4 regions of the Nostoc sp. 2RC genome follow, and region 1 is predicted to be linked to each of the others. Evidence: riboswitches for the same ligand, from Rfam matches in the RefSeq annotation. Region 1 holds a riboswitch; each other region holds the start of a gene.
What was found. Region 1 has a riboswitch for cobalamin ahead of cobG (precorrin-3B synthase). Riboswitches for the same ligand answer to the same signal wherever they lie in the genome.
Positions count from the first base shown of each region.

Region 2: another riboswitch for cobalamin. It lies ahead of GNE10_RS08085 (DUF1636 domain-containing protein); the one in region 1 lies ahead of cobG (precorrin-3B synthase).
Region 3: another riboswitch for cobalamin. It lies ahead of GNE10_RS28235 (energy-coupling factor ABC transporter permease); the one in region 1 lies ahead of cobG (precorrin-3B synthase).
Region 4: another riboswitch for cobalamin. It lies ahead of GNE10_RS25415 (DUF1636 family protein); the one in region 1 lies ahead of cobG (precorrin-3B synthase).

Region 1 is NZ_JACKZU010000323.1:3,731-7,564, reverse strand. Features, by position in the region: gene ndhC (photosynthetic/respiratory NAD(P)H-quinone oxidoreductase subunit C) at 1-210, shown strand, start outside; gene ndhK (photosynthetic/respiratory NAD(P)H-quinone oxidoreductase subunit K) at 201-938, shown strand; gene GNE10_RS26810 (NAD(P)H-quinone oxidoreductase subunit J) at 931-1,461, shown strand; cobalamin riboswitch at 1,653-1,785, shown strand; gene cobG (precorrin-3B synthase) at 1,759-3,216, shown strand; gene GNE10_RS26800 (precorrin-8X methylmutase) at 3,276-3,834, shown strand, end outside.
Region 2 is NZ_JACKZU010000047.1:10,659-14,492, reverse strand. Features, by position in the region: gene metE (5-methyltetrahydropteroyltriglutamate--homocysteine S-methyltransferase) at 1-2,201, opposite strand, end outside; gene GNE10_RS08085 (DUF1636 domain-containing protein) at 2,277-2,687, opposite strand; cobalamin riboswitch at 2,984-3,127, opposite strand; gene GNE10_RS08080 (hypothetical protein) at 3,496-3,735, opposite strand; gene GNE10_RS08075 (high light inducible protein) at 3,797-3,834, opposite strand, start outside.
Region 3 is NZ_JACKZU010000356.1:606-4,439, forward strand. Features, by position in the region: gene GNE10_RS28225 (response regulator) at 1-272, shown strand, start outside; gene GNE10_RS28230 (response regulator) at 278-2,557, shown strand; cobalamin riboswitch at 2,759-2,899, shown strand; gene GNE10_RS28235 (energy-coupling factor ABC transporter permease) at 2,925-3,701, shown strand; gene GNE10_RS28240 (energy-coupling factor ABC transporter substrate-binding protein) at 3,688-3,834, shown strand, end outside.
Region 4 is NZ_JACKZU010000288.1:4,134-7,967, forward strand. Features, by position in the region: gene GNE10_RS25405 (TonB-dependent siderophore receptor) at 1-117, opposite strand, end outside; gene GNE10_RS25410 (hypothetical protein) at 385-543, shown strand; gene GNE10_RS25415 (DUF1636 family protein) at 639-1,049, opposite strand; cobalamin riboswitch at 1,368-1,511, opposite strand; gene GNE10_RS25420 (carbonic anhydrase) at 2,112-2,930, shown strand; gene GNE10_RS25425 (response regulator) at 3,182-3,834, opposite strand, start outside.

The sequences.
Region 1 (3,834 bases):
GGGGGAGCCTGGATTCAGTTCAATATCCGCTACTACATGTTTGCTCTGGTCTTCGTAGTTTTTGACGTGGAGACTGTATTCTTGTATCCTTGGGCGGTAGCTTTCCACCGTTTGGGGCTATTGGCATTTATTGAAGCGCTAATCTTTATTGCAATTCTTGTAATTGCTTTAGTTTACGCATGGCGTAAAGGAGCTTTGGAATGGTCTTGAATTCTAACTTAATAACCCAGGACAAAGAGCAAATCATCAACCCCATTGAGCGTCCTACTGTCACTCAAGACCTTTCAGAAAATGTCATTTTGACTACGGTTGACGATCTCTACAACTGGGCGCGGCTTTCTAGTTTGTGGCCGCTATTGTTTGGTACAGCTTGCTGCTTTATTGAGTTTGCAGCTTTAATTGGCTCGCGATTTGATTTTGACCGTTTTGGTCTAATTCCTCGTTCTAGTCCCCGTCAAGCTGATTTAATCATTACGGCAGGCACAATTACCATGAAGATGGCACCCCAATTGGTGCGTCTTTACGAACAAATGCCTGAGCCGAAGTATGTAATCGCGATGGGTGCTTGTACGATTACTGGCGGGATGTTCAGTGTTGATTCTCCCACAGCTGTACGCGGAGTTGATAAACTGATTCCTGTGGATGTGTATTTGCCTGGTTGCCCTCCTCGTCCAGAAGCAATTATCGACGCGATTATTAAGCTACGGAAGAAAATCGCCAATGATTCGATGCAAGAGCGGAATAAAATTAAGCAAACTCACCGCTACTACAGCACGACTCATAACCTCAAGCCAGTGGAAGAAATCTTAACTGGTAAGTATTTGCAGTCAGATACTCGCTCTGTACCACCGAAAGAATTGACAGAAGCCATTGGTATGCCTGTACCACCCGCGTTGCTGACAGCAAAGACACAGAAGGAGGAACAAAGCCGTGGCTGAAGAAGAATCTAAACCAGTACCAGCAGTTAAAGAAGATTCATTGGTAGAAGCTGGTCAAGTTTCCCAGTGGTTGACGGAAAATGGTTTTGACCATGAGGTTTTGGCACCAGACAAAAACGGGGTGGAGATAATTAAGGTAGAGCCAGATTTCTTGCTCCCCACCGCTACAGCCCTTTATGCCTATGGATTTAATTATCTCCAGTTTCAAGGTGGTATTGACCTGGGGCCAGGACAGGAATTGGTGAGCGTGTATCATTTGATTAAAGTCGGTGATAATGCAGATCAGCCTGAAGAAGTCCGCTTAAAGGTATTCCTACCACGAGAAAATCCCAGAGTGCCTTCAGTGTATTGGATTTGGAAGACCGCTGATTGGCAAGAACGCGAGTCTTACGATATGCTCGGCATTATCTATGAAGGACATCCCAATCTCAAGCGAATTTTGATGCCAGAAGATTGGGTGGGTTGGCCTTTGCGGAAAGATTACGTCTCGCCTGATTTCTACGAGTTGCAAGACGCTTATTAATTTAATTAGTGCTGAGTTTAACCAGTGATTAACCCCTTTCCGGTGGCGGAGAGGGGTAATGTTTTTGATGTGCATCTAAAGTTAAGTGTTGACTGTTCACAGTTAACAGTCAACCGTCAACAATAATGAAATATTTTCCTTGAAAGTCCGTCAATTACAGTATCAGGTTAATGCAAAATATGAAGTCTTGAACTTACCAACCGCCCGATCGTGCTAAATTACTAAAACTTGAAGTTGGGAAACTCCGGTGAAATTCTGGGACTGTGCCGCAGCTGTGATGGGAACGCCTAAGTCAGAATGCCAACTTTCATGTCCTCAGGACATACTCACCGTCTACTCCCTGCGTTGCACGGGGAAGGAGTTCTCAGTTTGGTTTCTGGATTTGCCACTTGTCCTGGCTTGTTTTACGCGACACCCGCCGAAGATGGTATACTGTCTCGGATGAGAATCCCAGGCGGGATGATTAATAGCGAACAGTGTTACACCATCGCAGACATAGCACAAGAGTATGGCGGTGGTTATGTGGATGTGACTAATCGAGCTAACCTACAAGTCCGCGAAATCCGCACTTCCATCGATGCTCAAGTTCTCCAGCACCTACAGGATATGGGACTGGGTTCTCGCAACAGCAATGTAGACCACATCCGCAATATTATGACCAGCCCAACTGCTGGCATCGATCGCCTAGAATTAATAGACACTCGTCCTTTTGTTCGAGGTTGGGATAATTATCTTGCTACACATCCAGCGTTATCAGCACTGTCAGCAAAATTTAGCGTATGTTTTGATGGTGGTGGAATTGTTAGAGTAAGCGATCGCCTAAATGATATCCTATTCGCTGCGGTCTTAGTTGATGGCGATGTTTACTTCCGCCTCCATTTGTGTGTAGGCGCAAAAAATCGATTAGCAAGCGATACCAAAATTTTGTTAACACCAAATGATTGTTTACTCGTCTTGGCAGCTTTAACAGATGTCTATCTGTATCATACTCAGATAGATAATCAGCGTCGGCTACGTTTAAGAGACTTACTAAATACCTTTGGTTGTGAAAATTATCTTCAGCAAGTCCAGCAACGTTTACCGTTTCCCCTGACTCGAAGTGAAACATGCCCAACTGGACAAAAAATAGATACTAACTTTCAGTATATTGGCATTCATCCCCAACGCCAGCAAGGATTATTTTACATTGGTGTCGTCTTACCTCTTGGACGTTTAGAAAGTCGGCAAATTCGGGGGTTAGCAGATTTAGCAGCAAAATATGGTAGCGGAACTCTCAGGTTAACTCCCTGGCAGAACGTACTCCTGGCAGATATTCCTCAATCAAGGCTTAGCGATGTTCAAAATCAAATTACTCTGTTAGGATTAGATTCCTCAGCCACCAATATCAAGAGTTCATTAATTGCTTGTTCTGGTAACAAAGGTTGTGCCGCTTCTGCCACCGACACCAAAAGTCATGCATTGGCATTGGCAGAATATCTCGAAAATCGCGTCACTCTCGAATACCCAATTAATATCCACTTTACTGGCTGCCAAAAATCCTGCGCCCAACATAGCCAAAGTGAGATTACTCTGCTCGGTGTCAACTTAGAAACAGATAATAAAACCATCGAAGCCTATCATATTTATCTTGGTGACACCAACAGCAACCACAAATTTGGTCGCGAACTATACCAATACGTCACTTTCCCCGAACTACCCTTGTTAATAGAGCAAATTCTACAAACGTATAAATTTGAACGTCAAAACTCCATCTGAAATCTCTAATTCTCTTTAGGCCTGGAACGCCTGTGCGTACAAATTCATCACTCCCCGCCATGCCCGACTACATCCGAGACGCCAACGAAATCTACCGCAATTCCTTTGCCATTATCCGTTCAGAAGCCAACCTAGATATCCTGCCACCAGATGTAGCAAAAGTAGCAGTACGTCTGATTCATGCCTGTGGAATGACTGATATCGTCACTGACTTGGGATATTCATCCACAGCAGTGCAATCTGCAAGAACAGCACTAGCAGCAGGAGCGCCGATTCTCTGCGATTGCCGGATGGTTGCTGAAGGTGTAACCAGGCGGCGCTTATCTGCAAACAATCAAGTTATCTGTACCCTGAATTATCCTGAAGTGCCAGATATTGCCAAAAGTCTGAATACTACAAGGTCAGCAGCAGCTTTAGAATTATGGCGATCGCACCTCGAAGGATCGGTGGTAGCCATTGGTAATGCTCCCACCGCCCTGTTCAGATTATTAGAAATGCTGGATGAAAAAGCGCCTAAACCTGCTATTATATTAGGCTTTCCAGTGGGATTTGTTGGTGCGGCCGAATCGAAAGCCGCACTGGCAGCAGATAGCAGAAATGTACCATTTTTAACATTAC
Region 2 (3,834 bases), on a different contig from region 1:
ATGTTCTTTAAAGCCGGAATCACCTCTGACCAACGCCGAGTTTTCAAACCACAATCAGGATTTACCCAAATTTGTTTTACCGGTAAATTAGCAATTCCAGTCCGCAATTGTTGTAAAATCTGCTCAGTTGTTGGGACAACAGGACTATGGATATCGTAGACTCCATTACCAACTTGATGTGAGTAACCACCCTCTGTGATTTCTCGCAAAGTTTGATTGTTGCTGCGACTATTTTCAATCGAAATCACATCGGCATCTAACCGTTCAATATCCTTGATGATGTCACCAAATTCGCAGTAGCACATGTGGGTATGAATTTGCGTTTGGGGTTGGGCTATTGCTGTCGCCAAACGAAATGCATCTACAGCCCAAGAAAGATATTCATTCCAGCGCTCAACCTTTAGGGGTAAACCCTCACGCAGCGCTGGTTCATCTACTTGAATTACCTTTGCACCAGCCGCTTCCAAATCCGCTACCTCATCCCGCAACGCTAAAGCAATTTGGAAAGCTTGTTCTGACCTGGAAATATCAATTCGGGGATAAGACCAATTTAAGATAGTTACAGGAGCCGTCAACATCCCTTTGACAGGTTTTTCTGTCAAAGATTGAGCGACTTTAAACTCACGTACCGTCATTGGCGCAGTCCGAACTACATCACCATAAATAATTGGTGGACGAACATAACGGCTACCGTAGCTTTGCACCCAACCATTTTCAGTGAAAGCGAAGCCTGATAACTGCTGTCCAAAAAATTCCACCATATCAGTGCGTTCAAATTCACCATGAACTAAAACATCTAATCCTAATTCCTCTTGTAGTTTAATGCTCTCGGCAATTTGAACATCAATTGCAGTTTCGTATTCTGACTGACTCAATTCACCCCGTTTGTAACGCATTCGGAGTTGGCGAACTTCAGAGGTTTGGGGAAAAGAACCAATTGTAGTTGTCGGGAACAGAGGAAGCGAAATTTGGGAATCAAGCCGCAATCCATAGGATAAAGAGCGCTGAAAATCATCAGTTTTCAAAGTTTTTAGTCTTTCTTCAACTGACTGATTTGCTGGATTAAACTCCTCGAACTTATTCCAGCTAGTCTCGATAATTTCTTGTTCTATTTTAGTGTTTTCTCCTATTATTGTCCGAGCCAAGAAAACCACTTCTTGAAGTTTTTGTTCAGCAAAACTCAAGACATTACGTAGTGGTGATGGTAATCGTTTTTCTCGTTTGGCATCGTAGGGAACAAATTGTAAGGAAGCAGATGGTTGAATATGTATAGATGTTCCATGTAAAGTCTCTACAATCTCTTGTAAAATGGGAATAACTTTCTCGGAACGAATTTGCCAAATATTTCTTGCGTCTATAATTCCTGCACCTAGTCGCTTATTTGCTGGGAAACCGTAAGTTTTAATTAACTCTAAGTTACGTCCGCGTGTAAAATCTAAACTAATTGCGCTAACTGGCAATTCCATTACCCAAGGGTAGGTTTCCCCCAAATCATCAAAATAAGTAACCAAGTGTAGGGGTATTTCAACTAACGAAAGTGATTGATAAACTGTTTTAAAGTGTGATTTACAAGAATTCGTATCACCTAAAACAAGTGCAGGTTCATGTATTTGCACTTCTTCTACTCCCAGATTTTTTAACTCAGTGAGGAGGTTGATGTATAGCGGAATTAACTTTGATATCGCTTGCTGAATATTTAGTGATAGTTTGCTTAAGCGCAGCAGAGTACAGGGGCCAAGTACAATCGGAATTGCTCGTTTACCTAATATTTTTTGAGCGCGGCTAACTCGTTCTAAAAAGTCACTGAAATCAGACGGTAATGTTTGTTCTGCAATTTCCGGGACGAGATAGTGATAGTTAGTATCAAACCACTTGGTCATTTCCAAGGCGGGAATTCCTTCTTTACCTCGTGCCATTGTAAAGTAGCGTTCTAAGCCAGAAAGCTGTTGAAATCTTTCAGGAATTAGCCCAAAACGAAATGTCCAGTCAAGTACATGATCGTAGAGAGTTGTGTCTCCAATTCCAATATGGTCAATTCCGGCTTCAAGTTGGCTTTTCCAGTTAGATTCCTCGACTTTTCGCACGGTTTGGAGTAATGATTCTGACTCTAGATTACCACTCCAAAATGCTTCTAGCGCTTTCTTGACTTCCCGGTTTTTACCAATGCGGGGATAGCCTAATGTTGCTGTTTGAATCTGCATTACTTTCTATTCCTTTGAAGACTAATGATTTAAGTATTAGAGATTAAGAACTGGGAAATTTTACCCAGTCATCAATTAACAACAACTTATGTTTAATTTTGCCCACTTATTTAGTGGTGGAATCTTTGCTAAAATACCCTTTCTCAAAGGTTCAGGTCGTTCTGACCAAGGTAATAAACCATCAGGCTTAGTATAATATTCAGTTGCACAATTCAGTACAGCAGATGCACAGCTGTCAACTGGTAAGTCGCCAAAGAGATAGGTTGATTTCCCTTCTGCAACAAAAGCAATGACACAAGAACGGCTACAAGCACTCATACATTCAACTCCCTGAATGAGGAATTTATTTCGCAATTCCCAATCTTGTGCAAGTTTTTGAAGTTGCTTTAGTAGTTGTTCACCTTTACTTTCGCCAACTCGTTTACCGTTTTGCCACACGCTGTCACAAGTCGTGCAAACAAATAAAGTATGTTGTTTGTTGAGCATTAATTTTGAAGTTTGTAGAAAGAAGTCTGAATCGCAGACATGATAAATTTTTACAGTTGTGCAACTGCAAAAACTTGTAAATTTGGCAAAAATAATTCTGTAAAAGCTTTCACGCCAGCAAAAAGCTAGCGCAAATGACAGTTACACCAAATCATAATTGCAATTATCAATAAACTGCCTATAATTTCACAGCCATGAGTAGTCTGTGGGGTATCTCTGGCACTATGAGAATGTGAAACTGATGTATCGTTAAAATATTTACGGCAATATTCACCTGTACCTCGCAGATGGGTATGAGTTTGTCTGTTACTTTCGGCGGGCATTCTGACTCACAAGGCGAACCTTGATTACAGCTGCGGGACAGCGCCGGATTTACACCGGACTTTCCCCCTTGCGTCTGATGGCTGACTCCCACCAGAACCGAGTTGATATTGGTCTAATAATAGCATGATTATGAATTTAGTAATACTTAAATTGATTGGTTGCAATAACTACCATTTGTTAGTGGGACTTAGACAAAAACAACTAAAAAAGAACCTCAAATCTATATACAGAAAGACTTTAATATCGTTTTATTTAGTTTCTTAATATATCTGAGGTTTGGGCTATTTTTGAGCATAAGGTGTATTTCTCTTACGCTGCATGGGTTTGAGACTTGTTTTTCCCTCAAAAATGTTTAAGTCCCGCTAAATACACAGTTACTAATAATTGATTCCTATAATTGATTCCTAAAATTTAAAAGAAGTCTTGGTTATGTCCACCAAGACTTCGGATATATTTATTCAACTTAAAACCTGAAGCCAACTTTTTATCCCAAATTGCTGAAATAGATTGCCCAAAGGCTTCCTGTTACTCCCACAGCAATTAAAAGGTTAGTGAAAAACCTGCCTAATTCAGTTGATTCTCCCAGTACTTTATCATCTTGACCTGCACTGAAAAATAATGACCAGGCTTGGTTAACGTTAATTGTTTCAAAGTTGTTGAAATCGGGGCGAAAAACAACGGGGCCAATTAAATCTTTTTTAGGGAAATCAAAATCAGTTTTCATAGCAATCCTCTGGTATTTTCTATTGGTTAATTGAGTGAAATTCTTAAATAGTCAGATTTAGTTATAGGTTTGTCAGCCATCCAATCAAGCCGTGTCCTG
Region 3 (3,834 bases), on a different contig from region 1:
AAGCAGCCCATCCAGATATTGTACTGCTGGATTTGAATCTTCCTAAAAAAGATGGCCGGGAAGTATTGGCAGAAATTAAAGTAGATGATAACCTCAAGCGCATTCCTGTAGTGGTTTTGACGACTTCCCAAGCCGAAGAAGATATCCTCAAAGCTTATAATCTGTCTGCAAACTGTTACATAACTAAGCCAGTAGACTTCGATCAATTCGTTAAAATTGTAAAATCAATCGAAAATTTTTGGTTTGCGATCGTAAAACTGCCACCGGAGTGATGGCAATGGCAGGAAAAAATATAAAAGTTTTGTTAGTAGAAGACAACCCTGGTGATGTTTTTTTGTTACAGGAGTTTTTAAAGGAAGTTAACACAGTCATAGTTGATTTAATGCCAGTTGAGCGGCTTTCCGAAGCACTCAAGTACTTAAAAACTGAAATTTTTGATGTTATTTTGTTAGACCTTTCCCTACCAGATAGTCAGGGACTAGAAACCTTTGTGACTGCTCACCAACAGGCAAAAGCAACTCCAATTATTGTGCTAACGGGTATAAATGATGAAACCTTAGCAACTAAGGCAATGCAAGAAGGAGCGCAAGATTATTTAGTCAAAGGACAAGTAACTGGTGATTTACTGGTGCGTTCTATGCGTTATGCAATTGAACGTCAACGGGCAGACAACGCATTGCGCCAGAGTGAAGAGCGATTTCGTGTAGCCTTGAAAAATTCTCCGATTTTTGTCTACAACCAAGATCGGGAGTTACGCTACACTTGGGTTTACAATCCCTCCTATGGATTGACGGTAGAGCAAATATTGGGCAAAAAAGACCTAGACATCGTCTCAGCCGGAGATGCTCAAAACCTCACCAATATTAAACTTGCGGTACTCAACACTGGCATAGCAGCACGAGAAGAAGTATCAATTACAACCAAAGAAACCACTCGATATTATGATTTAACAGTGGAGCCATTGCGGAATGAGTCCCAAGAAGTGGTTGGGGTGACTTGCGCCAGCATCGATGTTACCGAACGGCAAACTGCATTGCGCGAACACAAATTAGCCCAGGAAAAAATCAAAGAACAGGCTGCATTACTTGATGTCACAACAGATGCTATTTGCGTGCGAGATTTAGACAATCAGATTTTATTCTGGAACAAAGGCGCAGAAACACTTTACGGTTGGCGGGCTACAGAGGTAAAGGGGAAAAGTGTCACCGAGCTTTTGTTTAACGAACCTTCACCGGAAATCGAAGCGGCTCTTTTAGAAGTTATTAGTAAAGGTAAATGGCAAGGCGAGTTAACTAAAATTACAAAAACTGGTAAAGAAGTCCTTGTTGCTAGTCGTTGGAGTTTAGTATCTGATGAAGAGGGAAAGCCCAAATCAATTTTGAGCGTTGACACAGATATTACTGAGAAAAAACATTTAGAAGCCCAATTGTTTCGCGCTCAACGTTTGGAAAGCATCGGCACATTAGCTAGTGGCATTGCCCATGACCTAAACAACATTTTGACGCCGATTTTGGCAGGAGCGCAACTATTACCGCTGAAATTTCCCGATGCTGATGAACGAACTCGTCATTTATTGGAGATTTTGGAAATCAACGCTAAACGTGGAGCTGATTTAGTGAAACAGGTGCTATCTTTTGCACGTGGTGTGGAGGGAAAACACATTACTTTGCAACTCAGGCACTTAATTGTAGAACTTGCCAAAATTCTCAAAGAAACATTTCCCAAATCCATAGAAGTTAGCGTTGACATACCGCAGGATTTATGGATGGTTTCTGGAGACAGTACCCAACTGCATCAAGTATTGATGAATCTGTGCGTTAATGCTCGTGATGCTATGCCCAATGGCGGTAATTTGAGAATCTCTGGAGAAAATCTGTTTGTTGACGAAAATTATGCGCGGATGAACCTGGAAGCCAAAGTCGGCCCTTACACAGTGATTACTGTCTGTGATAATGGAGTCGGCATTCCTGGGGAAATCTTAGACAGAATTTTCGAGCCATTTTTTACCACAAAAGATGTGGGACAAGGTACGGGGTTGGGGCTTTCCACCGTGCTGGGAATCATTAAAAGCCACGGGGGTTTTGTCAACGTCTACAGCGAAATCGGAAATGGCACTAGCTTTAAAGTTTACTTACCAGCTGTGGCGGGAATGGAAACACTAACGGTAGAAGAGTCGGTTCCTCAAACAGGACATGGAGAGTTGATTTTAGTTGTGGATGATGAAGCCGCCATTCAAGAGATTACTAAATCCTCATTAGAAGCCCACAACTATGAGACCTTAATTGCTAGTGATGGCATTGAAGCGATCGCACTCTACGCTAAAAATATGGACAAAATTAGTGTGGTGTTAATCGATATCATACTGCCTTCCTTGGATGGTTTAACTGTCATCCGTACCTTAAAAAAAATTAACCCAGAAGTCAAAATTATTGCCAGTAGCGGATTAATGTCCGATGGTAAACTTAGCGCCGTCACTGACATCGGTGTGAATACGTTTTTATCCAAACCATATACTGTCAAAGAATTACTACTTTCTTTGGAAAAAGTAATTGAATAATGCCCAATGACGGCAGTTGCTCCACTTGGGGAGACCCCAAGACCGCACTGCCTCCCCCATGCCCCATGCCCAATGCCCAATGCCCAGTCACCAGTCAAGGCTTCGACTCCGCTCAGCCTTGACCCTGAGCGAAGTCGAAGGGTCAACACTCAACCACCACAAGTCGTTATGCTTTTTTAACACGCATTCCGCTCAATGGTGATATAGTTAACTCCAATCGGTTCTGATGGGGAGCAGCCATCGGACGCAAGGGGGAAAGTCCGGTGAAAATCCGGCGCTGTCCCGCAACTGTGAACCCAAAATGGATGAGTCAGGATGCCCGCCGGTTAGAATCAATTGGTTTACATAAATCTGCGAGGTACAGATTATGAACAAAAAACGGGCGTTAGTTAGTCTAAGCCTGATGGGATTTATCAGTTTTTATTTAGTAGTTGGTTTAGCCAAACCCGCCTACGCTATGCACATTATGGAAGGTTTTTTACCAGTGCAGTGGGCAATTTTTTGGTGGGTTGTGGCGTTACCGTTTTTTATTTTAGGATTGCGTAGTCTGACTCGCATTACCGAAGCTAACCCGCAATTAAAACTACTACTAGCCTTGGCTGGTGCTTTTGCTTTTGTGCTGTCAGCGTTAAAAATCCCCTCCGTCACGGGTAGCTGTTCTCATCCTACGGGTACGGGGTTAGGTGCGGTGCTGTTTGGCCCCCTGACTATGTCGGTTTTGGGTAGCTTGGTTTTGTTGTTTCAAGCGTTGTTACTGGCGCATGGCGGCTTGACGACGCTGGGAGCAAATGCTTTTTCGATGGCGATCGCCGGGCCATTTGCCGCCTATTGGATATATAATTTGACAATTAAGTTTGGTGCTAAAGACAAAATTGCCATTTTTCTGGCAGCTGCGATCGCGGATTTACTCACCTACGTTATCACTTCTATCCAACTTGCCCTAGCTTTTCCTGCACCTGTTGGTGGGTTTATCGCTTCATTTACCAAGTTTGCCGGAATTTTTGCTATAACTCAAGTTCCCTTAGCAATTAGTGAAGGACTATTAACTGTATTGGTATGGAACTGGTTGCAATCTTATAATCCTCAAGAATTAGAATTGCTGAAATTAATCAAACGGGAACCCCAAGGAAATGAATCAGTCTAAAAAAGGGTTGAGTAACTGGCTATTGGTAGTAGCTGTATTAGCCTTAGCAATTGCACCACTAATATTTGTACGCGGTGGAGAATTTGCTGGTTCCGATGACAAAGCTGAAAAAGCAATTACTGAAATACAACCT
Region 4 (3,834 bases), on a different contig from region 1:
TGTGGGTGTAACTTCTGTGGCGATGATGCTGGAATTTTCCCATAACATCCCTACAGTGATGGCCAAACTAGAAACGATAAGTTGAGTTCCCCATCTGGCAATAAATTCAGTACGGATACACATTGGTATTTAAGTCACCTGTATCACTAAAAGTTGGTTGCAAGCAAATATTTGAGCTTTTTCGGAAAAAACTCTCAGCCAGGAAAAAATGATAATGATTACGATTGATAGAGTGCTATTTACAAGCTAGTTCCCAAATTTCTAGTCGGGACTTTAGGGACTTCCAAGTAAAAAAATATTCCACAGAAGACTGTTGACGGTTGACAGTCAGCAGTCAGCAGTCAACAACCCCAAGCGCAATAATTGATTTTTTGGAGTTATATCATGTCCGGTAAATTACTTGTGATATGTCATTGCGAGTGCAACGAAGTGGAACGACGCAATCGCAAGGATTCTGGGATTACTTCACTTCGCTATCGCTACGTACCCTTCTCTTCTCTACGAGACGCTACGCGTAGCTTGCTTCCACGAAGTGGTACGTAATGACAAGCATTTAGCCGGACTTGATATTACCTTAGTGTTGAGAGTGTTGAAAACTAAAGTCCTGACTAGGAACTTGATGGACTACTGATAATCAGTTAACAGCAATCTATGTTTAATTTTCCCCACTTACTTAGGGGTGGTATTTTTGCTAAGATACCTCTTTTTAAAGGTGCTGGACGTTCTGACCAAGGAAGTAAACCATTAGGATTGTCGTAGTATTGAGTGGCACATTGCAGTATGGCGGATGCACTATCATTAACTGCTAAATTCCCAAAAAGATAGGTGAATTTTTCTTCTCCTTGTAAGGCGATAACGCAAGCATGGTTGCAAGCACTCATACATTCAACTCCTTGAATGAAGAATTGATTTTGCAATTCCCAATCTTGTGCAAGTTGTTGGAGTTGTTGTAATAATTGCTGTCCGCCACTCTCACCAACAGGTTTGCCATCTTGCCATACACTGGCGCAGGTTGTACAGACAAATAGAGTATGTTGCTTTTTGTTCATTAATTTTCAAGCCTTGGGGATTGATACGACGAATTAGCCTCACGCATACTGCAAGCGGGAGACTCCTAACTTGCGGTAAGTGTAGGCGCAAAGTTAGCTATGGGTGGGGATAACGTAAATATGCAAAAGTTAGAGGAAGATACAACTGAGTTTTTAGCGTTGTATCTATAACCTTCTGCCTAAGTATTGATATGTGCGAAAAATTTTTACAATCTCATAGAAATTTGTAGCGCGTAATCTATGTCTGAGACTATGAGACAGTAATCTTGATTAATAGAAAGAGTATTGATGAGATTATTCACCTGTACCTCGCAGATGGGAGTTTGTAGGACTTTCGGCGGGCATTCTGACTTTAAAGCATAAGCTTCATTACAGCTGCGGGACAGCGCCGGATTTACACTGGACTTTCCCCGTTACCTCTGATGGCTGCTCCCCACCAGAACCGAATTGGTATTGAGTAGATATTACCACAGCAATAAGCTAAATTGCAGCTGCTATTTAAAACGTAAAGTAATCTACAGTGTATTAAAATCAGCAGAGGTTGGGGCGATCGCGGTTCGTGCAGGCACAACTCAGATGAACCTATCCCATTAACAAATTATTTGAAATTGCCATAAGTAAGGTGAGGTTCTGCGGAAAAAACAACTTAGGAATAACTAAGCGATCGCCCTTCTGCTTTATACTACAATCAATGCCCAATAAATTTTGAGTGAGGAGTACTAGGTATTGGGAGGAATTGAGGACGGGGATTTGAAAGAGCAGTATTCCTGGCACTAGTAGTTCGCTTTCGTGACTTAGCTCTTTAAAGGGGAAAGGGCAAAGGGCAAAGGGCAAAGGGCAAAGGGCAAAGGTTTTACATCCGTCACAAGCGCATTTTTGGGTTGCCAGACTACTATTGTATTAATTTTGCTAAGTAAATTAATTTTTCAATTGTTCCCAATGCTACAACGCCCATTCCTCCTGGACTCCAGCGTAACAAATCGGCAAATCCTGGGCGCTAGTCATTGAAAACCAACTTTTTCGTGAAATATTCAAGCATTACTCCTGGTTTTAGGTGCATCTATGAAAAAATTAATTAAAGGTTTGCGCGAATTTAAAAGTAGTTACTTTCCCGCTAACGAAGAACTATTTGAACAACTTTCTCACGGTCAAAAGCCGAGAGTACTATTTATTACTTGTTCTGATTCGCGCATCGATCCCAACTTGATTACACAAGCTGGATTAGGAGAGTTATTTGTTATTCGCAATGCAGGCAACATTATTCCACCATATGGTGCGACTAATGGCGGTGAAGGAGCAACAATTGAATATGCTATTCAAGCCTTAGATATTCAACAAATTATTATCTGTGGTCACTCGCATTGTGGTGCGATGAAAGGCTTAATGAAATTAGACAGCTTACGGGTAGAAATGCCCCTTGTACATGACTGGCTCAAGTATGCAGAGGCAACGCGACGATTAGTAAAAGATAATTACAGCAACTACGAAGGCGAAGATCTCTTAGAAATAATTATTGCTGAAAATGTACTCACCCAAATCGAAAATTTACGCACTTATCCAGTGATTCGCTCCAAACTCCACCAAGGACAAATAAGTATTTATGCTTGGATTTATCAAATCGAGACAGGAGAAGTTTTAACATACGACGCACAAAAGCACGCTTATGTCTTGCTGCTGAATCAGCCTTCTCCATCACAGATAGATGAGAGGTTATCTAGCCCACCTTTTACCAGCAATGGTGAAAGACCTTTCACTAAAAATCAACAACAGGCATTTCAATCTTTTCACAAACCACCAATTTCTACAGATACAGGGTTTCCAATGACAGTACTTTCTCCAGAACAAATGGAGCGAATTTATCGAGGCTCCACAACAAAGTAAAAATATATAGCAATCCTATTTTCAGTTGTGAATAATATCGGTGTTCACTGTTGACTGGGGAGATAGTGATTGGGTGAAAAGTTTTGTTGTGTCTAAGTTTTATCTTCTGTTAATGTCCTAACCGCGTTGGCTATTGCCATAACAGCTATGCTAGTGTAATTATGCTTTTTTAGCGTGGATTGGCTTACTTACACATAGCATGGCTGAGTTTTCCCCACTTTCCTCTTTTTTAATCTTCTGCGTTCTGCCTGCTATCTCCTGCGTTCTGCGATGTTACACCCAGCAGCGACTTGATATAAAGATTGAATTGTGAGTCCGTCACTGGGGTATTCCACTACAGCAAAATTACATGTTACCTGAAAGCGATCGCCATCCACAGCTGTGAATATTTGCTGGCGTAAGGTACTTAAAATTTCACTCAAACGATGATTGATTTCTGGTTTTGTCAATCCAGAAATTCCCACTACAAAATCTCCATTACCCCAATAACCTAACACTTCCCCACTGCAAAATGCTGATTGAAATAAACGACTCCATCTTTGTAATACTTGGTTACCAAGTTCGTGACCATATTTAATATTAATTTGACGTAAATCATTCACACTCAAAATTGCCAAACAAAAAGATTGCTGATTTTTCTGGGCTTGAGTAATCAGGTGTTCTAAATTGCGGCGAGACTGGAATTGATTTGCTAGTCCAGTTAAAGAATCTTTTGTAGAAAGAGATTGAAGTAAACGACTACGTTCTAAACGGTGGGTAATACGTGCTAATAATTCGGCTCCAACAACCGGTTTAATTACATAATCATCTCCTCCCACAGCAAACACTTGCTGTACAATTTTGATTTCTCGATGAGCAGTGAGAAACACAATCGGTAATTCTTGCCATTGGGGATCGGTACGAA